DNA from 3 places in the Oryzobacter faecalis genome. Region 3 is predicted to be linked to each of the others. Evidence: predicted binding sites of a transcription regulator. Region 3 holds the regulator's gene; each other region holds the start of a gene.

Region 1 (6,616 bases), on a different contig from region 3:
GCGACCAGCTGACCTGCGTCTTCGTCGACCACGGGCTGCTGCGTCTCGGGGAGGCCGAGCAGGTCGAGAAGGACTTCGTGGCCGCGACCGGGGTCGACCTCGTCGTCGTCGACGCCAAGGACCGCTTCCTCGGGGCCCTCGCCGGCGTCACCGACCCGGAGGAGAAGCGCAAGATCATCGGGCGCGAGTTCATCCGCGTCTTCGAGCAGGCCGCCCGCGACATCGTCGGCTCGCACTCGGGCGCGCAGGACCACCCGGTCGAGTTCCTCGTCCAGGGCACGCTCTACCCCGACGTCGTCGAGTCCGGCGGAGGCAGCGGAACGGCGAACATCAAGTCGCACCACAACGTCGGGGGGCTCCCGGACGACCTGCAGTTCAAGCTCGTCGAGCCGCTGCGCCTGCTCTTCAAGGACGAGGTGCGACAGGTCGGTCTCGAGCTCGGCGTCCCGGAGGGCATCGTCTGGCGCCAGCCGTTCCCCGGCCCGGGCCTCGGCATCCGGATCGTCGGCGAGGTGACGGCCGAGAACCTCGACGTCCTGCGCGCCGCCGACCAGATCGCCCGCGAGGAGCTCACCGCCGCCGGACTCGACCGCGACATCTGGCAGTGCCCCGTCGTGCTGCTCGCCGGTGTCCGCTCGGTCGGGGTGCAGGGCGACGGGCGCACGTACGGTCACCCGGTCGTCCTGCGGCCGGTGTCCTCCGAGGACGCCATGACCGCCGACTGGACCCGCGTCCCCTACGACGTCCTCGCGAGGATCTCGACGCGCATCACCAACGAGGTGCGCGAGGTCAACCGGGTCGTCCTCGACGTCACGAGCAAGCCGCCGGGCACCATCGAGTGGGAGTGACCCGGGCCGCACTCGCTCGGCCCAGGTTCTGAGATCTACGCTCCCGGCATGCCGGACGAGGAGATCGCGAGCCCGGAGGCGCTGTTCCGCGGGTTCCCGCAGTCCCTGGCGATCCATCGGCGGGTGGAGCAGGTGGTGGCCTCGATCGGGCCGGCGTCGGTCCGGGTGTCGAGGAGCCAGGCCGCCTTCCGGCGCCGCACCGGGTTCGCGTTCGTCTGGCGGCCCGGGCAGTACGTGGGCAGCGACGTCCCGGCGGTCCTGTCGATCGCCCTCGGGCGTGAGGTGGCCTGCGACCGGTTCAAGGAGGTCGCGCACCCCTCACCTCACGTGTGGATGCACCACCTCGAGCTCCACACCGTCGACGAGGTGGACGACGAGGTCCGTTCGTGGCTGGTGGAGGCCTACGCCCGCGCGGGCTGAGAGCGGTGCGCAGCCGCAGGCGCGCGGTCAGGAGCTCGAGGGACATGGCCCCGAGAGTGGGAAGCCACGTCGCCAGGGCGCCATCGCATGTCGTGGGCGGCGTCCGCGGCCCCCGGAGGACGTGGTCAGAACGGAGGGCGCTGCGCGGGCTGCAGGTCGGAGGCGGGTGCGGACGCCGTAGCCCGTGGTGGCAGCACGCTGTGCTCCGGGAGGGTGGTGCGGCGCAGGCCGCTGGGGGAGGTCCAGGTGACGGTGCCGTCCGGGTCGAGGCGGTACTGCCATCGCCGCAGCTGCTTGAGGCGATGGTGGCGGCGGCACAGGCCGGCGAGGTTGCCCGGGCTCGTGGGGCCAGCCGGCCAGGGCCGGGCGTGGTCGACGTCGCACGCCTCCGCCGGTCGCGAGCAGCCCCACATCCGGCACGTGCCGTCCCTCAGGGTGACGAACCCGGTGACCGCCCTCGTGGGCCGGTAGGCGCTCGTGACCGTCTCGACCGTGGTCCCGGTGCGGGTGTCGAGCAGGGCTCGCCCGACCTCCAGCGGCACCGTCTCGAGGAGGGCGCCGACCGTGTCGGCCCCGATCCAGCCGACGCCGGCCACCTCGCACCCGGACAGCGCCGCGGAGACCGAGAACGCCGACCCCAGCCCTCGACCGCCAAGGCCGACCGGCTGCCCTCCGCCTGCCGCCCACCCTTCCTCCGCCTCGCGGGCGGCGACCGCGGCGTCACGGGCCGCCTCGCCCTCGGCGCCGGTGACGACGGGGATGCCGATGGTGACCTTCGCCGTGACGTCGACGTTGCTGAGGAGGAGGTCGAGCAGGGCGTCGGCGCGGGTCTGGTCGACGGTGAGCGAGGGGTCCTCGACGGTGTAGGTGTCGGCCAGCGACCGGACGGCGGCCCAGGCGGCGGCGGACCGGTCGGCCGGGAGGAGCGCCCACCACTGGGTGCTGCCGTCGGGGCCGGGCGACACCTCGACGCACCGGTCTCGGCGCCCCTTGCGCTCGGCAGCGGCCAGCTGGTCGGCCGCCACCTGGCTGGCGAGGCGCCGCGTGACGCCGGTGACCCGCGACGGGTCGAGGTCGGCGAGGCGCTCGACGAGGACGGCCTCGACGGCCGCACAGGCCGTGACGTCGAGGCCGTCGCACGTGGTGACGACCTTCTGCACGGTCGCGCTCGGGAGGTCCCCCGCGACGATCATCGCGAGGAGACGCGGGAAGCGCTCGGCACTGCGGGCGGCCAGCCCGACCCGGCGCGCGGCGGCCCACTGCCCCGTGCCGGTGAGCAAGGAGACCTCCGACCCGGCCATGGCGTCGACGAACCCGACGGGCTGGTGGACCTGCGTCGGTCCGCGGTCGGTCAGCCGCGTCTCGTGCGACGCGGCGTGCGCGATGGCGACGAGCTGGGCGCCGTCGACGGCGTTGAGGAGGCCCTGCAGCTCACCGGCCAGCTGGAACAGCTCGTCGGGTTCCAGGCTCGACGCGATGTCGGACAGCCCGGACGCCAGGTCACCGATCGCAGACCGCACGGCGGCGATCCGGCTGGTGAGCTGCTCGGTGGACATGCTTCATCATAATCGAACGCATCATCGAATGCAAGGGGTGCAGGCCGTCAGCTCGGTTGCAGGACAGCGCAGCCCGCGGTTCGGTTCGCCGGTTCGTGGGCCCTCGGGCGCCTGCCGCGGCGGTCAGCCGGCGAGCGCGCCGAGGACGATGACGAGCAGGGGAAGGCCGATGACGAGGCCCATGATGAGCGCGAACACCCCGAGGCCGGGGCGTCCCTGCTTCTCCGTGCCGATCGCGCCGCGCGCGAACTGGTGCCACGGGACGGCGTAGTACACGGGCACGACCCCACCCGGTGGGACGTCGACCTCGAGGCTGGCCTGCCCGTACTCGCGCATCCACTGGGTGTGCACGTCGACGCGGTTGCGGCCGGCCCAGACGGGGACGTCCATCGTCCCGAAGCGGCTGTTGACCCGGTGGCCGCTGACGTGGACCGTCGGGGTCAGGCCCGACGTCATGAAGTTCCCCTGCAGGGTCAGGCGGATCGTCCCCTGCGCAGGCTGCCCCTGCGGCGGCTGCCCCGGTACGGGCTGTCCCTGGGCCGGTCCCCCCGGCTGCATCTCGCTCATGGTCCGCGACCCTAGCGCCGGCGCACCGGCCGCGGGGGCGTCATCGCAGCAGCCCGAAGAGCGTGAAGGCGACGACCACGACGACGAGGAGGGTGGCCTGGGGCGACGGGGCGAACCGGCGCCACCCGGTTGGTGCCTCGCGTGACATCACACCGGGCAGCCCGTACATCCACGGTGGCGCGTAGTGCACCGTCTCGACACCACCGGGGTCGACCCAGACCTCGACCTCGGCGTGGCCGTAGTCGGCGGCGGCGGTCACGTGGGCCCGGACGCCGACCCGCCCGGCCGGCACCGGGATGTCGTGCGTGCCGTAGCGCACCCGCACGAGCCGGTCGCCGACGTGGACGGTCGGCACGAAGGGCCCCCATCCGGGGATGGTGAGCCGGACGACGCCCTGGGGTGCGTCGCCCGACGGGTCCGCGGCCCTCGGCGCCGGGGAGGTCACGGCTGCTCCCGGCCGCGCAGTGATGCAGCAGACATGCCGGGACGGTAGCCGCAGGGGCCGGTGTCCGTGGCACCCTTGGCTCGACTACCCACCGGTAACCGAAGGCGGCGACGCATGCAGAGCAGCACGACGACCGTGACCGCGAGCGACGGCACGAGGCTCCACACCCGCCGCTGGCTCCCCGAGGGCGACGTCAAGGCCGTCGTCCAGATCTCGCACGGGATGGCCGAGCACTCCGGCCGCTACGCGCGCCTCGCCGAGGCCCTCACCGGTGCCGGGTACGCCGTCTACGCCCACGACCACCGCGGCCACGGATCCACTGGGCCGGAGGCCGACCACGGGTACTTCGCCGACCGCGACGGCTGGGCGACCGTCGTCGCCGACCTGCGCGCCGTCACCCGTCTCGCGCAGGAGGAGCACCCGGGCCTGCCGGTCTTCCTCCTCGGCCACTCGATGGGCTCGTTCCTCGCCCGCTCCTACGTCATCGAGGACGGCCGCGGGCTCGCCGGGCTCGTCCTCTCCGGCACCGCCGGCCACCCGGGCGTCCTGGGCCGGGCGGGCCTGCTCGTGGCCGCGGCCGAGGCGCGCCTGCGGGGGAGCCGGCACGTCAGCCCCCTCCTCGACAAGCTGACCTTCGGCCAGTACAACGCCGCGTTCAAGCCCAACCGCACGGACGTCGACTGGCTCTCGCGCGACCCGGACGAGGTCGACCTCTACGTCGCCGACGCGTTGTGCGGGAACACGTTCACCTCGGGGTTCTTCAAGGACCTCGTCGGCGGCCTCCTCGACATCAACGACCCGCGCAGGGTCGCCCGCGTGCGCCGCGACCTCCCCGTCCTGCTCATGGCGGGTGACAAGGACCCGGTCGGCGACGGCGGCAAGGGGCCTCGAGCGGTTCGGGAGCAGCTCGCGAGGGCCGGCGTCGCGGACGTCAGCCTCACTCTCTACCCGGGCGCGCGGCACGAGATCTTCAACGAGACCAACCGCGACGAGGTGACGGCCGACCTCATCCGCTGGCTCGACGCCCACCTGCCCACCGACTGACCTCCGCCGGGGGTCGCAGGTCGGTCCGCGCACTCATCCGTGGCAGGCTGGGGCGATCCGGTCGTCCTCGGGCGCCCGGATGCTCCGCCCCCGAGGAAGAGGACCAACCAGACGCATGTGCGGCATCGCCGGCTACCACGGGCTCAGCGCCGACCTCGACCTGCTGACGCGGATGAACGACCGCCAGCAGCACCGGGGACCCGATGGCGAGGGCATCGTCACCGACGGCCCCTGCGGCCTCGCGCACCGGCGCCTGTCCATCATCGACGTCGCCCACGGCCAGCAGCCGATGGAGACCGCCGACGGCCGCTACGTCATCGCCTACAACGGCGAGGTCTACAACTACCTCGACCTGCGCAGCGAGCTGCAGGCGCAGGGGCGCACCTTCGTCACCGACAGCGACACCGAGGTCGTCCTCCAGGCGTTCGCGCAGTGGGGCCCGGAGGCGTTCGACCGGTTCAACGGCATGTTCGGCCTGGCCGTCTGGGACCGCCGCGAGCAGCGGCTCACCCTCGCCCGCGACCACTTCGGCATCAAGCCCGTCTACGTCGCGACCGTCCCGAACCCGCAGGGCGGCGGCGACGTCCTCCTCTTCGCCAGCGAGATCACGCCCATCCTCGAGAGCGGCCTCTACGAGCGCAGGGTCAACGACCGGTCGGTCTACCGCTACCTGCGCTTCCGCGCCCACGAGGACGGCACCGAGACCTTCTTCGACGGCATCGAGCGGCTCGCCCCGGGGGAGATGCTCACCGCCGACGCCACGGGCATCCACCGGCGCAGGTACACCCGGCTGGAGGAGGAGCTGCTCGAGCTCGCGAAGGAGCAGCGCCCCTACGACGAGGCCGCGGCCGCCGAGTACCGGCGCCGGCTCGTCGAGTCGGTGCGGTTGCGGCTGCAGTCCGAGGTGCCCGTGGGGACCAGCCTGTCCGGCGGGCTCGACAGCAGCGCCGTGGCGGTCGTCATCAACCAGCTGCTGAACGAGGGCGACGAGCTCTCGACCCGCTCCGTCGGCACCCGGCAGAACACCTTCTCGGCGGTCTTCCCCGGCTCGATCAACGACGAGGAGCGCTACGTCGACGCCGTCCTCGACATCTGCACCGGCCACGTCGAGGCGCACAAGATCAAGCCCACCGCCGACGACTTCAAGGCAGACCTGCTCGACTTCGTGCGCACCCAGGAGGAGCCGCTGATCTCCAGCGGGCCCTACGCGCAGTACCAGGTGATGCGCGAGGCGACCAAGCACGTCACCGTCCTCCTCGACGGCCAGGGCGCCGACGAGATGATGGCCGGCTACATCCCCTACTACTTCGTCTACCTCCGTCAGCTCCGCGCGCAGGGCGCCACGGTGGCCGCCGCCGAGCTCGCGAAGAGCCTCGACGTCCTGTACCGCCTCGGCCGGTTCAAGCTGAGGTCGAAGCTCCGGCTGAGGAGGACGACGCCGACGACCCGGCTGCTCGGCCGCGACTTCGCCAAGCGCTTCGAGGGGGAGCGGTTCACCAACGAGGGCGCGGACCTCAAGAAGCGCCTCGTCGACGACATCTTCCGCAACTCGCTGCCCAGCCTGCTGCGCTACGAGGACAAGAACACGATGCGCTTCTCCCTCGAGGGCCGCGTGCCGTTCCTCGACAAGGAGGTGCTGAAGTTCGTCTTCAGCCTCAGCGACGACGCGATCATCAAGGACGGCTGGAACAAGCGGGTCCTCCGTGACGCCACGCGGGGGCTGCTCCCGGAGTCGA
Region 2 (6,616 bases), 210 kb from region 3:
CGCGCCGGCCACAACAACTGCACCTCCGGGCTCCAGCTCGACTGGATCCAGTTCGAGCAGTTCTACATCGACGACAAGCTCGACGCCCGTCCCGTCCTCGACCAGCGCTCGATCGGGTTCGGCGGTTGAGATGACGACACCGCCGCCCCGTGTCGAGCCCGGCGTCGGGCTCATCGTCACCGGGGGCGTCGACCTCCTCTGGCCCGACGTCGAGGACCTCGTCGACGTGCTGGAGGTCGAGCCCCAGACGTTGTGGGACGGCAACGACGGCGACGGCCGCCGGATCGCGCGCGACGCGCTCCGGTGGCTGCGCGCCACCGGACGGCCGCTGCTCAGCCACGGCGTCGGGTACCCCGTGGGTGGCACGAGCGCCCCGGACCCCGAGGGCGTGGCGGCAGCGGCCCGTTCCGCGCGAGAGGTGGAGGCCGTGCACTGGAGCGAGCACCTGTCGTTCAACCGGGTCGGGTCCGACGGCGACACCCGGTTCGCCGGGTACCTCCTGCCCCCCGTGCCCACGCCCGAGTCGGCCCACGCGGCGATCGGCCACGTCGGCCGCTACCAGGACCGGCTCGACCGGCCCTTCCTCGTCGAGACGCCGACGAGCTACGTGCGGGCCACCCCGGGCGACCTCACCGACGGCGAGTACGTCGCCACGATCGCCGAGGGCGCCGACTGCGGCATCCTCCTCGACCTCCACAACGTCTGGGCCAACGAGCTCAACGGGCGCCAGTCCGTCGCCGACTTCCTCGATGCCATCCCGCTGGAGCGGGTCCGCGAGGTGCACGTCGCCGGCGGCGACTCGCTCGGCGAGGTCTACCTCGACTCGCACGTGGGGCCGGTGGCGCCCGAGGTGCTCGACCTCGCCCGGCGCGTCCTCCCGCGGCTGCCGAACGTGCGGGCGGTGCTCTTCGAGGCCGTCGCGCACTCCGTCGCGACGATGGGCGCGGCAGGGCTGCGCGGCGTCCTCACCGACCTCCACGAGGTCGTCGACGGGGCCCGCGCCGACGGGGCCCGCGCCGACGGCGCTCCCGGCGACGGCGCTCCCGGCGACCGTGCCGTCGCGCCCGGTCCACGGGCCCGGGCGACCCGGGTCGCCCTCCGACCCGACGACGGGCGCACCGCCGCACGCGAGGCCGCCCTCCTCGACTACACGACGCGGGCGACCGCTCGGCTCTCCGGTGGGGACGACCCCGGCGCCGACGTGCTGCGCCACCTCACCGACCAGGCCCGCCTCTCCCTCCTCGTGGGGACGCACCGGCGCGAGCTCGCGACGCTCCTCACCCGCCTCGGCCCGCAGGGCGCCCGTGCGGCCCTCGCCGGCTTCCTCGCGTGGGCTCCGGCGAGCGCGTGGCGCGGCGAGCAGGGCGCGGCGTTCGACGCCTGGTGGGCCGGGCTCGACCTCGAGGACGTGGCCGCGGGTTGACCGGCAGGGTCAGGCGACGTCCATCGGGTGGCCGCCGGTGATCCGGATCAGCTCGTCGTAGTGGGTCGCGAAGACCGAGTGGCTGTGCCCGGCCGCGGCCCAGACGGTGGTGTAGCGGCCGAGGGTGACGTCGACGACGGTGTCGATGTGCTGCGGATGGCCGACGGGGGCGACCCCGCCGATCGCGAAGCCGGTGTGCGTGCGCACGAAGTCGGCGTCGGCCTGCTCGAGGCTCGCCAGGCCCGCGAGGTCGGCGACCTTGTCGGTGTCGACGCGGTGCCCGCCCGAGGCGAGGACGAGGAAGGGTCGGGTCGACCCGTCGTGGTCGGTGGCGACGAAGACGAGGCTGTTGGCGATCTCGGCCGGGGTGATGCCGAGGGCGTCGGCGGCCGCGCGGGCCGTGCGGACGGCGTCGGACAGGTGCCGGATCTCGGGGTTGACGTGCCACGGCGCGAGGGCCGCGAGGACGGCCTGCACCCCGGGGTGACCACTGAGGTCGCGGGCGGCGACCGGCTGACCCGGCTCCAGGCTCATGCCCGAAGCGTAGTGACGCCTCGACTTCCCCGCCTGATCCGGCAAGGTCGAGGGTCGCACGGGAAGCGTTCCGGTGCGACCCTCGAGGTTCCCGTGCGATGCCGTCGGGGGCCCGGTCGTGGCGCTGCGACCATGGGGGAGTGATCGGGGACCGCTGGGGCGTCGAGGACGCCGAGGTCGCGGCGCGCTACGGGTGCGACGACCTCGTGCCGATGCCGGTGCTCGCCGCGTGGCGGGGCGTGTCGGTCGCGGCACCGGCCGAGGTGGTGTGGCGCTGGGTCGGCCAGGTCCGGGTGGCGCCCTACTCGTACGACTGGGTCGACAACCGCGGGCACCGTTCTCCCCGAACGGATCTCGCTCTCGATCCGCCGGTGGTCGGCGAGCCGTTCACCCGCAGCGGAGGACGCCCGCTCGGCCGCGTCCTGGCCGTCGACCCCGGGTGCGAGCTCACCGCGACGGTCATGGGCGCGGTGCTGTCGTACCGCGTGACGCCGGTGGGGGAGCGGGAGACGCGGCTCGTCCTCAAGGTCGTCATGGCGAGGGGGCGCCTGCTCGCGCCGTTCGTCTCGGTGGGCGACCTCGTCATGGCCCGCCGTCAGCTGCTGACCTTCAAGGAGCTCGCCGAAGGTTCGACACCCGCCGCCGGTTGACGGGGTGGGCCGGCACCCACGGCAGGCCGACAGGCGATGCGCGTCGCGAGTCGACGCTTCGAGCCCGCGCTCAGCACGGACTGCACGTCGACGACCGGGCATGTCCTGTCGGTGGGCCGCGTCGGCAGTGTCCCGGAGCCTCCCGACGCGGCCCGGGGAAGCCGGGGTGTCGGGGGCGGCGCCTACCGTGGCGGGGATGAGCCGGCGGTGGCGATCGAGGGCGATGGGAGGGTGGTTCGGCGTGTCGCCCCGGCGAGTCTCCCGAACGGCTTGACGCGGTGTCGGGGGAGCGGTCTACAGTGGAGGAAGTCGAACAGGTGTTCGACGAACGGCAGGTGGTTCGCCCCACCCGTCCGACCCAGACCAGCGGTCTCGTCGAGCCGCCGACCTCCACCACGGGGGCCGGCCGGCGATGCCGTGCTGCCCCGAAGGAGGTGGAGCCGTGGCCCGTCGCCACCACGACCCCGTCGTCGTCCGCGGGGTCCGCCCCCACCGTGCCACGGGTCCGGGCACCGATGACCGGCAGGTCGCCTGGGAGGGGTCCGGTTCCGCCGCGGCCGTCCTCGGCGGCCTCCACGGCCCCGACCTCCACGACCCAGAGGCCCGCGACCCCGACGCCCACGACCCCCACGACCTCGTCCCGCGCGACTTCGTGTGGCGCGGACGCCGCTACACCGTGTGCGCCGTCCTCGCCTCGTGGCAGGAGCGGCGGGCCTGGTGGCGCGAGGTCGGCGACGACCCCTCCGGCCCGCCCAGCCCGCAGCGCCGGGTCTGGCGGGTCGAGGCCCGCCCACCCGTCGGCGACGCGGGGGTCTTCGACCTCGGCCGCGACGACGACCACTGGCTCCTCCTGCGAGCCCACGACTGAGGAGAGACGGATCCCCATGAGCCACGCCAGCACCACCCTCGACCTCCTCGACCGCTCCCGCGAGGCGCTCGCCGCCGCCTGCTCCGCGCCGGCCGCCGCCACCCGTCACGCCGACGCCTCGCTCGCCGCGCTGCGCGCCGGGGCCGCCCTCGTCGCGGCCGGGCCCACCACCGGCTCCACCACGGGTCCCGGCCGTCGGGGGCCGCGCCTGCCCGGTGAGGGGCCGCACGACCTGTGGAGCCTCGTCGTCGGGGTCGCCCCCGAGCTCGTCGAGTGGGCCCAGCGGTTCGCCGCGGCCACCGAGCGGCAGGCTCTCGTCGAGTCCGGGACGCTGCGGGTCGGGGCGCGCGAGGCCGACGACCTCCTGCGCGACGCCGAGACCTTCCTCGACCTCGCCGCCCGCCGCCTCGGGGTGCCCAGCGCGTCGGGGCCGCACCGGCTCGTCCCCGTCCGCTCGGCCTGAGGGTGCGGGGAGCACGACTCGTGGACGGCTTCACCCACCTCCACGTCGCCTCGGGGTTCTCGATGCGCTACGGAGCCTCGATGCCGGGCGACCTCGTCGCCCGCGCCGCCGAGCTCGGCCAGCCCGCGCTCGCCCTCACCGACCGCGACGGCCTCTACGGCGCGGTCCGGTTCGCCACGGCCTGCCGGCAGGCCGGGGTCGCCCCGGTCCTCGGGGTCGACCTCGCCGTCGAGGCGCTCCGGCTCCCCGAGGGCGACCCGGTCCGCGCGAGCGCCCCGTCCCGCGCCCGCACCCCGGTGCGCGGCGGCGCCGCCGTCGACCCCCGCCGCCCGCGGGTCACCGTCCTCGCCCGAGGACGCCGCGGCGCCGCCGCGCCCGGCACCGGCTGGGCCGCCCTGTGCCGCCTCACCACGGCCACCCACCTGCGCGGCGAGCGCGGGGTCCCCGTGACCACCCCCGAGCTCCTCGCCGAGTGGGCCCACCCCACGAGCACCCACGGCCTCGGGGCCCCCGGCTCCGGCGAGGGCGTCGTGCCGGCCCGGACGACGCGGGGCGAGTCCGGCCCGAGCCGGCTGCTCGTCCTCCTCGGCCCCGACTCCGACGTCGGCCGCGCCCTCCTCGCCGGGCGCCCGACCCGCGCCCGGCACCTCCTCGAGGGATGGCGCGCCCTCCTCCCGCGCGACGGCCTCGCCGTCGAGGTCGTCCTCCACGGCGGGCCCGAGGGCACCCCGGGCTGCCGCTCGCACGCGGCGCACCTGCTCGGCCTCGCCGACACGGCCGGGGTCCCGGCGGTCCTCACGGCGGCGGCCCGGCACGCCGAGGCCGGCCAGGTCCGCACCGTCGACGTCCTCGACGCCGCCCGCCGCCTCGTCGTCCTCGACTCCCGCCACCTCGACCGCGTCACCGACGCCGGCCACCTCGCGAGCACCGCGACGATGCGCGCCGCCGCGCTCGAGGTCACCGCCGGCGACCGCGCCCGCGCCGACCGGCTCCTCGCGATGACGACCCTCGTCGCCGACGAGTGCACCCTCGACCACCGCCACGACCTCGGCATCGGCGCCGTCCACCTCCCCGAGGCCGCCGTCCTCGGCATCCCCGACGGCACCGACCCGATGCAGGTCCTCACCGAGCGCTGCCGCGCCGCCGTCCCCCAGAAGTACCCCGGCATCGGCGACAGCGAGCTGCGGGTCGTCGAACAGCGCCTCGACGACGAGCTCGAGGTCGTCCGGGCGCTCGGCTACCCCACGTACTTCCTCACCGTCGCCGAGGTCACCGACCTCATCCGCGCCCGCGGCGTGCGGGTGGCCGCCCGCGGCTCGGGCGCCGGCAGCCTCGTCAACCACCTCCTCGGCATCAGCGGCGTCGACCCGATCCGGCACCGCCTCCTCATGGAGCGGTTCTGCTCACCGCTGCGCGCCGAGCTCCCCGACATCGACGTCGACGTCGAGTCGGCCCGTCGCACCGAGATCTACGAGGCCGTCCTCGAGCGCTTCGGCGGCGACCGCGTCACGTGCGTGTCGATGATGGACACCTACAAGGTCCGCCACGCCGTCCGCGACGTCGGTGCCGCGCTCGGGATGCCCCCCGGCGAGGTCGACGAGATCGCGAAGGCGTTCCCGCACATCCGCGCCCGCGACGCCCGCCACGCCATCGCCGACCTCCCCGAGCTGCGCAGCCGCGGTCTCGACAGCCCGCGCCTGTCGACCTTCTTCGACCTCGTCGAGGCCCTCGACGGCCTGCCCCGCCACATCGCCCTCCACCCGTGCGGGGTCGTCCTGTCCAACGACGGCCTGCTCGACCGCACCCCGGTCGAGGCGAGCTGGCTCGGCTTCCCGATGACCCAGTTCGACAAGGACGACGTCGAGACGCTCGGGTTCCTCAAGCTCGACGTCCTCGGCATCCGGATGCAGTCGGCGATGGCGCACGCCGTCGCCGAGGTCGCGCGGGTGTCGGGGGAGCGGATCGACCTCGACGACGAGGCGCAGGTCCCCCACGACGACGAGGCCACCTACGAGCTGATCCGCACCACGCGCACCCTCGGGATGTTCCAGATCGAGAGCCCCGGCCAGCGCGAGCTCGTCGGCAAGCTCGGCCCGAGCGCCTTCGACGACCTCATCGTCGACATCTCCCTCTTCCGTCCCGGGCCGGTGAAGTCCGACATGATCACCCCGTTCCTCGAGAGCCGGCACGGCTGGCGCGAGCGCCGCTTCCTCCACCCGAGCCTCATCCCGGCGCTGGCCGAGACCGAGGGCGTCGTCGTCTTCCACGAGCAGGTGCTCCTCATCGTCGCCGAGACCACCGGTGTCACCCTCGCCCAGGCCGACGAGGTCCGGCGCAGCATGGGCACCCCGAAGGGCCAGGAGGAGGTCGAGGCGTGGTGGCGCCCCGCGGCGAAGGCCCGCGGGTACACCGCCGACGAGCGCGACCGCATCTGGGAGGTCCTGAGGTCCTTCGCGAGCTTCGGGTTCTGCAAGGCCCACGCCGCGGCCTTCGCCCTGCCGACCTTCCACTCCGCGTGGCTCAAGGCGCACCACCCGGCGGCCTTCCTCGCCGGGGTGCTCACCCACGACCCCGGGATGTACCCGAAGCGGCTCATCCTCGACGACGCCCGCACCTTCGGCATCCCCGTCCTCGGCCTCGACGTCAACGCCTCCGACGACACCTACCGGGTCGAGCGC
Region 3 (6,616 bases):
GGTGGGGGTGCCTCATGGTCCCTGCTCCTTCTGCAAGTGTGATTACTTCATTACATCACTGCAAAACGCGCGACGTCCACCATGGATTCCCGGCGCTTCCGGCTGCCCGCACGGGGCGGGCAGAGGCCGAACGTGAGCAGGCCGAACGTGGGTGAAGATCGTCGCCCCACCGACGCCTTTCACCCACGTCCCGAGTGAGCAGGCCGAACGTGGGTGAAGATCGTCGCCCCACCGACGCTTTTCACCCACGTTCCGGGGAGGAAGGACGGCAGGGGCGCGCGGGGTGCGGCGTGCGGACCGGGGCCGGACGTGCGGACGGGGCCGCGACCGCTCAGCCGGTCACGACCCCGTCGCCTGTCGTCGGTCGGGCACCGCCCGGCGAGAGCTGGCGCCGCCAGCTGACGACAGCACGGTCCGGGAACCCTCTGTGTGTTCCCGGGCCGTCGTCTCGTGGGCCTACTCCCCCGGGACCTGGCTGGTGTGGACGAGCGCCGCGGTGAGCGCACCGTGCCAGCCGCCCGGGGTCGAGGACCCGCGCGCGCCGCAGCCGCACGACCAGAGCCACTTGCCGGTGTCACAGTGGACGACCGGGTGGTGGCTCAGCCGGGCCGAGCGTCGGCGGCGGTTCCTCATGCGCCCGAGTCTGCTCCCGTGCACCGACACCTCGTGGGACATCGGGCCCTGACCGGCCGAGCGTCGCCGGAAGGGTGCCGTGTCGGTCGATGAGGTCATCGGCCGTTCGGCCCACGCGGCCGGCGCCCGCGGTCGCTGCGAGGATGAGGCCGTGCCCCACGCCTCGCTCCCCGACGTCCGCCGTCGTCGTCTCGCGAGCCAGCGCCTGACCGCCGCCGGCCTCGCCCGCGGCGCCGACGTCGTGCGGCTCCTCACGTGCGTCCAGTCTCAGGACGCCGCGCTCGCGGCGTGGTCGCTCGGCCAGCGGATGCGCCCGGGCGTCAGGTACGCCGACGTCCTGCGTGAACAGTCGTCGGGGGGCTGGGTGCGCACCCACATCCTGCGCCCGACGTGGCACTTCGTCGCTCCCGAGGACCTGCGCTGGGTGCAGGCGGCCACCGGGTCGCGCATCGAGTCCTCCCTCGCCGGGCGGCACCGCCAGCTCGACCTCCCGCCGGCGGCGATCGAGCGCGCCCTCGAGAGCCTGCGCGAGCTCCTCACCGGCCCGGCCCCGATGACCCGCGCCGAGCTGACCGCGGCCTTCGCCGCCCGGGGACTGCCCTCGGGCGGTGAGCAGATGGCGCACCAGCTGGTCGTCGCCGAGCTGCGCGCCGTCATCTGCTCGGGCCCGCCGCGCGGGACGACGCACACCTACGTGCTCGCCGACGAGACCGTCCCGCCGGCGCCCCTCGACGGCCTCGGCGTCGACGATGCCCGCCGCGAGCTGACCCGCCGGTTCGTCGCCGGCCACGGACCCGCCTCGGAGCGCGACCTCGCGCGGTGGGCGACCCTCACCCTGGGCCAGGTCCGCGCCGCCCTCGCCGACCTCGCGGGAGAGCTGGAGCAGGTCGAGGTCGGCGGGGAGACGCTGTGGGTCGACCCTGCCACGCCCTCACGGACGACCCGGCCGGTGCGCGCCTTCCTGCTCCAGACGTTCGACGAGGTCTGCCTCACCTACCCCACGACGGGCTTCCCACGGCGTGCGCCCGACACGACACGCACCCGCCTGCTCTCCGAGGCCGGCGGCGGCATCGTGGTCCTCGACGGGGAGGACGTCGGCACATGGAAGCGGACCGTCGGACGCGAGTCGGTGGCCGTCGACCTGCGCCCCGACCTGCCCCTGTCCGCCGACGACGACGCACAGGTGGGCGAGGCCGCGGAAAGGCTGGCCATGTTCATCGGCCGCCCCCTGGACCTGCGCCTCCACCCCCCCGGCCTGAGCCCGGCGGCGCCGGACGGCACGAAGGGCGTCGCGTCCTCTGCACGGGACACGACGCCCTCCGGCGTTCCTGAGGCGGGTCGAGGGCCTCAGCTCTGGGGTCGCCGCGGCGGCCGGCTGGGGCGGTCCGCGGCGAGGGGCGACCTCAGCCGCGGGGGATGACGAGGCGCTGGCCCGCGCTGATCTGCGCGGTGCTCAGCCCGTTCTCGAGCTGGATCGCGACGATGGCGTTGCCGACCGAGAGGTCGGGCAGCTGCGCCGCGGCGATCTCGGACAGGGTCTGGCCCGGGGCGACGGTGACGACGGGACCAGGCTCGACCGCACCGGCGCCACCGAGCCCCGACACCCCGGACGCGACGGCGGCCGTGAGGGCCAGCGCGAGCAGCGCCAGGCGCCCGCGCCGGGTGATGCGCAGCGCGCCGGACGACGGCGCCGCGCCACCCTCGCCGCCGCCGGGGAGGACGACGAGCCGGGGCCTGCGCGGCACCGAGGGGTCGGCGTACCCGAGGTCTGCGGGGTTCCACGCGACTGCACTCATGCTGGCCTCCATCCCGGCGGCCAGTGCGGCCGTCGAACCGGTGTTCGATAGAACGTCTGTACGAGTTGTAGCACGGATGTTCGACCCGGACAAGACACGCCTCGAAGAAATGTTTGAAACGTGTGTACGATCCGCGTACGCTGCCGTCATGGGAAGAAGCCTGTCGGATCCCACCGACAGAGCACCTGACCTGCGACAACGCCGGGATCGAGGCGACCCGGCGCCGTTGGACCAGACCGAAGGGGTCGACATGGCACGTCCGAGGAACGCCGACATCCACGAGATGCCCGACCGCGGCGACGGCGGGGCGCTCACCCACCGGCAGCGCAAGGTCCTCGAGGTCATCCGCAACTCCATCGACCGGCGCGGCTACCCGCCGAGCATGCGCGAGATCGGGGAGGCCGTCGGGCTCACCTCGCCCAGCTCGGTCGCGCACCAGCTGTCCGCGCTCGAGCGCAAGGGGTTCCTGCGCCGCGACCCCAACCGGCCGCGCGCCATCGAGGTGATCTCGCCGGACACCGCGAACGACGAGCCCGGCTACCGCGGCAGCGCCGAGCACGACGACGAGGACGTCACCGGCATCAACGACCACCGGCCGGAGGCGTCCTACGTCCCGGTGCTCGGCCAGATCGCGGCCGGCGTGCCGATCACGGCCGAGGAGGTCGTCGAGGACGTCTTCCCCCTCCCCCGCCAGATCGTCGGCGAGGGCTCCCTGTTCCTCCTCAAGGTCGTCGGCGACTCGATGGTCGACGCCGCGATCTGCGACGGCGACTGGGTCGTCGTCCGCCAGCAGCCCACCGCCGACAACGGCGACATCGTCGCGGCGATGCTCGACAACGAGGCCACCGTCAAGACCTTCAAGCGCAAGGACGGCAAGGTCTGGCTGCTCCCCCACAACGAGGCGTTCTCGCCCATCGACGGCGACCACGCGACCATCCTCGGCAAGGTCACGGCCGTCCTGCGCCGCATCTGACCATCCGCGGACGGCGCCTCAGTCGCGCCTCAGTCGCGCCTTGGCCCGGCCGCGTCCTCGGACCCGGCCGGGCCGAGGCGCTGCCAGAGGGCGGTGTCGACCCAGGCCCCGAACTTGTGGCCCACCTCGCGCAGCAGCCCGACCCGTTCGAACCCGGTCGCCGCGTGGAGCGCCTCGCTCGCCGGGTTCGGCTGGGCGATGACCGCGAGGCAGGTGTGGATGCCGTCGGCGTCGACCCTGGCGAGCAGCGCGTCGTAGAGCTCGCGCCCCAGCCCGCGCCCGCGGGCATCCTCGGCGAGGTAGACGGACACCTCGCGGGTCCCGTCGTAGGCAGGGCGCGGGCGGTAGGTCGACGCGTGGGCGAAGCCGAGGACGGTGCCGTGGTCCCCCTCGATGACCAGCAGGTGGTCGCCGGGCCGGGTCGAGGCGACGCGGTCGGCGAAGTGCTCGGGAGGACGGTGCTCGGTGTCGAACGTGGACACGGCGGTGTCGACGGTGACGTTGTAGATGCCGGCGATGGCGGGAAGGTCGGCCTCGGTGGCCGGGCGGATCGTCGTCACCGGTGAGGGTCCTCAGGCGGCGAGGGCGCCGCGGACGACGGCTCCGAGGGTCGGGGCGAGGGGTGCGTCGAGGCGCAGCGTCATGAGGTCGTCGCCGCGGGTGGGGCCACGGGTCACGGCCACCACGGGGATGCCGCGCTTCGCGCCGTGGCGCACGAACCGCAGACCGGACATCACGGCGAGCGAGGAGCCGAGGACGAGGAGGGCGGGCGCGGCATCGGTGAGCGCGTAGCAGGCGTCGACCCGGTCGCGCGGGACCGAGCCCCCGAAGAACACGACGTCGGGCTTGAGGGTGTCCGCGCCGCAGGCCAGGCACCGGGGCAGCACGAAGCCGGTGACGAGCTGCTCGTCGAGGACGATGTCGCCGTCGGGGCGGATCTGGCTGCTGACCCGGGAGCCGTCGTGCGCCTCACCGGTCGCGAGGAGCTCGAACCCGGGGTTGGCCTCCACCATCCGGGCCTGCAGCAGGTCGCGGTCGGAGCGGTCCTCGCAGGTGAGGCAGACGACGTCGGCGAGGGTGCCGTGGAGCTCGGTGACGTCGCGGCTGCCGGCCTGCTGGTGCAGCCCGTCGACGTTCTGGGTGATGACCGGTCCGAGGACGCCGCGCGCCTGCAGGGTGGCGACCGCCTCGTGGGACGCGTTGGGCTCGGCGCGTCGGAAGCGCTGCCACCCGATGAACGAGCGCGCCCAGTAGCGCCGCCGCGCCTCGCTCGTGGCGACGAACTCCCCGTGCTGCATCGGCGTGACCCGGCGCGTCCCGTCGGGGCCGCGGTAGTCGGGGATGCCGCTGTCGGTCGACATGCCCGCTCCGGTCAGGACGAGCGTGCCCGGGTGCGCCGCGAGGAGGCGCGTGAGGGCGGCGACGTCGTCCGTGGTGGGGGTCGAGGCAGCGGGCCGTGGGGTGGCCGCCGGCGGGGGTGCGACGGCATCCGGCATGCGCTGATTCTCGCACCCGCCACTGCATCACGCGGCGTGTCGAACGGATGGAGGTCGATAACCGGGCGTTATAGGATGCGCCCATGATCGACGCCGCGGGACTCCGGGTCATGAAGGCCATCGCCGACGAGGGCAGCTTCACCGCTGCTGCAGCAGCCCTCGGGTACACCCAGCCGGCCATCTCGCAGATGGTCCGCCGCCTCGAGCAGCGCACCGGCACCGTGCTCGTCGAGCGCGTCGGTCGCAACGTGCGCCTCACCGAGGCCGGCCAGGTGCTGGCCCGCCACGCGACGCCCGTCCTCGCCGCCCTCGACGCCGCCGAGGAGGAGGTCGCCGCGATCGCGGGGCTGCGCAGCGGCCGGGTTCGCCTCATGGCGTTCCCCTCCGCGTCGGCGACGCTCGTGCCGCGGGCCCTCGCGCTCGTCAAGAGGCGCTTCCCCGACGTCCAGATCTCGTTCACCGAGGCCGAGCCGCCGGAGAGCCTCGCCGCCCTCAAGGCAGGCGAGTGCGACCTGGCGGTGGCCTTCGCCTACGAGGGCACCGACCTCGGCCGCGGCGAGGAGGACCTCGACCAGTTCGTCATCACCCCCCTCCTCGACGACGAGGTCAGGCTCGCGGTGCCCGAGGGCCACGCGGTCGCCGGGCAGGAGACGGTCGACCTCGCCGACCTCTCCGCGGAACCGTGGATCGCCGGGTGCCCGCGCTGCCGCGGCCACCTGCTCCAGCTGACCCACGACGCCGGCTTCCGCCCCGACGTCGCCTACGAGACCGAGGACTACGTCGCCGTCATGGGCCTCGTCGCCGAGGGGCTCGGGGTCGCCCTGATCCCCGACCTCATCCTGCGCACGGTGCACCACCGCGACGTCGTCGCCCTCCCCATGACGCCGGCCTCGCGGCGCTCGATCATGGCGGTGACGACGCCGGACCTCCAGCGGGTCCCCGCCGTCCAGGCCACCCTCGACGCCCTCGCCGAGTCGGCGCGCTCGCAGTCGCAGGCGCCCACGGTCCGCTCCCCCGAGCCCGCCTGGTCGATCTGACCGACGGTCCGAGGCTCGCGCTCTGGCCCCGTGCGGTGACGTCACCCTCAGGGGTGTTCGTCGCGTCGGAGGGCGGCCAGAACGGCGAGGACGCGGCGGTTGACGTCGGGCGACGGCTCCAGCCCCAGCTTGCGGAACACCTGGGAGCACGCGGCCTCCACGGTCCGCTCGCTCAACCCGAGGTCGGCGGCGATGCCCGCGTTGGACCGGCCCTCGGTGACGAGGCCGAGCACGGTGCGTTCCCGCGCGCTCAGCCGGTGCACCGGTGAGGACGGGTCCTGGCCCCGCACCAGGCGCGCGACGATCGTCGGGTCGAGGACGCACTCCCCCTCGTGAACCCGGCGCAGGGCATCGACGAGGACCACCACGTCGAACACACGCTCCTTGAGGAGGTAGGCCAGCCCCGCGGGCTGGTCGGCGAGCAGCCTCCTCGCGTACACCGGCTCGAGGTGCTGGCTCAGGACGACCACGCCGACATCGGGCCACTGCGCCCGAATACGGCGGGCGGCCACGAGCCCCTCGTCCGTCTGGGTCGGCGGCATGCGGATGTCGACCAACGCAACGTCGGGGCGCTCGAGGGCGACGAGCCGGAGCAGCTCGTCGGCATCGGCCGCCTCACCGACGACGTCGACCCCCTCATCCTTGAGCAGCCGTGCGATGCCAGACCGGATGAGCATCACG

What was found. The regulator LexA, encoded in region 3, represses DNA repair genes until DNA is damaged. The targets are predictions, from matches to a motif close to TCGAACANNTGTTCGA.
Region 1: ACK8HX_RS09520 (HNH endonuclease signature motif containing protein) is a predicted target of LexA. The motif match lies at 2,837-2,852, and genes of this name have one in related genera.
Region 2: ACK8HX_RS03200 (DUF6504 family protein) is a predicted target of LexA. The motif match lies at 2,917-2,932, and genes of this name have one in related genera.

The regions. Positions count from the first base shown of each region.
Region 1 covers NZ_JBKOFW010000004.1:122,591-129,206, forward strand. Annotated here, with positions in the region: gene guaA (glutamine-hydrolyzing GMP synthase) at 1-848, shown strand, start outside; gene ACK8HX_RS09515 (DUF5655 domain-containing protein) at 897-1,268, shown strand; gene ACK8HX_RS09520 (HNH endonuclease signature motif containing protein) at 1,394-2,824, opposite strand; gene ACK8HX_RS09525 (hypothetical protein) at 2,948-3,391, opposite strand; gene ACK8HX_RS09530 (hypothetical protein) at 3,432-3,836, opposite strand; gene ACK8HX_RS09535 (alpha/beta hydrolase) at 3,951-4,880, shown strand; gene asnB (asparagine synthase (glutamine-hydrolyzing)) at 4,996-6,616, shown strand, end outside.
Region 2 covers NZ_JBKOFW010000001.1:681,127-687,742, forward strand. Annotated here, with positions in the region: gene ACK8HX_RS03180 (hypothetical protein) at 1-129, shown strand, start outside; gene ACK8HX_RS03185 (MbnB/TglH/ChrH family RiPP precursor modification enzyme) at 131-1,423, shown strand; gene ACK8HX_RS03190 (YbaK/EbsC family protein) at 1,433-1,957, opposite strand; gene ACK8HX_RS03195 (SRPBCC family protein) at 2,098-2,607, shown strand; gene ACK8HX_RS03200 (DUF6504 family protein) at 3,050-3,475, shown strand; gene ACK8HX_RS03205 (SAV_6107 family HEPN domain-containing protein) at 3,492-3,938, shown strand; gene ACK8HX_RS03210 (DNA polymerase III subunit alpha) at 3,959-6,616, shown strand, end outside.
Region 3 covers NZ_JBKOFW010000001.1:471,606-478,221, reverse strand. Annotated here, with positions in the region: gene ACK8HX_RS02345 (hypothetical protein) at 1-16, opposite strand, end outside; gene ACK8HX_RS02340 (hypothetical protein) at 457-633, opposite strand; gene ACK8HX_RS02335 (winged helix DNA-binding domain-containing protein) at 785-2,053, shown strand; gene ACK8HX_RS02330 (LysM peptidoglycan-binding domain-containing protein) at 2,037-2,429, opposite strand; gene lexA (transcriptional repressor LexA) at 2,680-3,402, shown strand; gene ACK8HX_RS02320 (GNAT family N-acetyltransferase) at 3,432-3,962, opposite strand; gene ACK8HX_RS02315 (NAD-dependent protein deacetylase) at 3,975-4,898, opposite strand; gene ACK8HX_RS02310 (LysR family transcriptional regulator) at 4,982-5,935, shown strand; gene ACK8HX_RS02305 (response regulator transcription factor) at 5,983-6,616, opposite strand, start outside.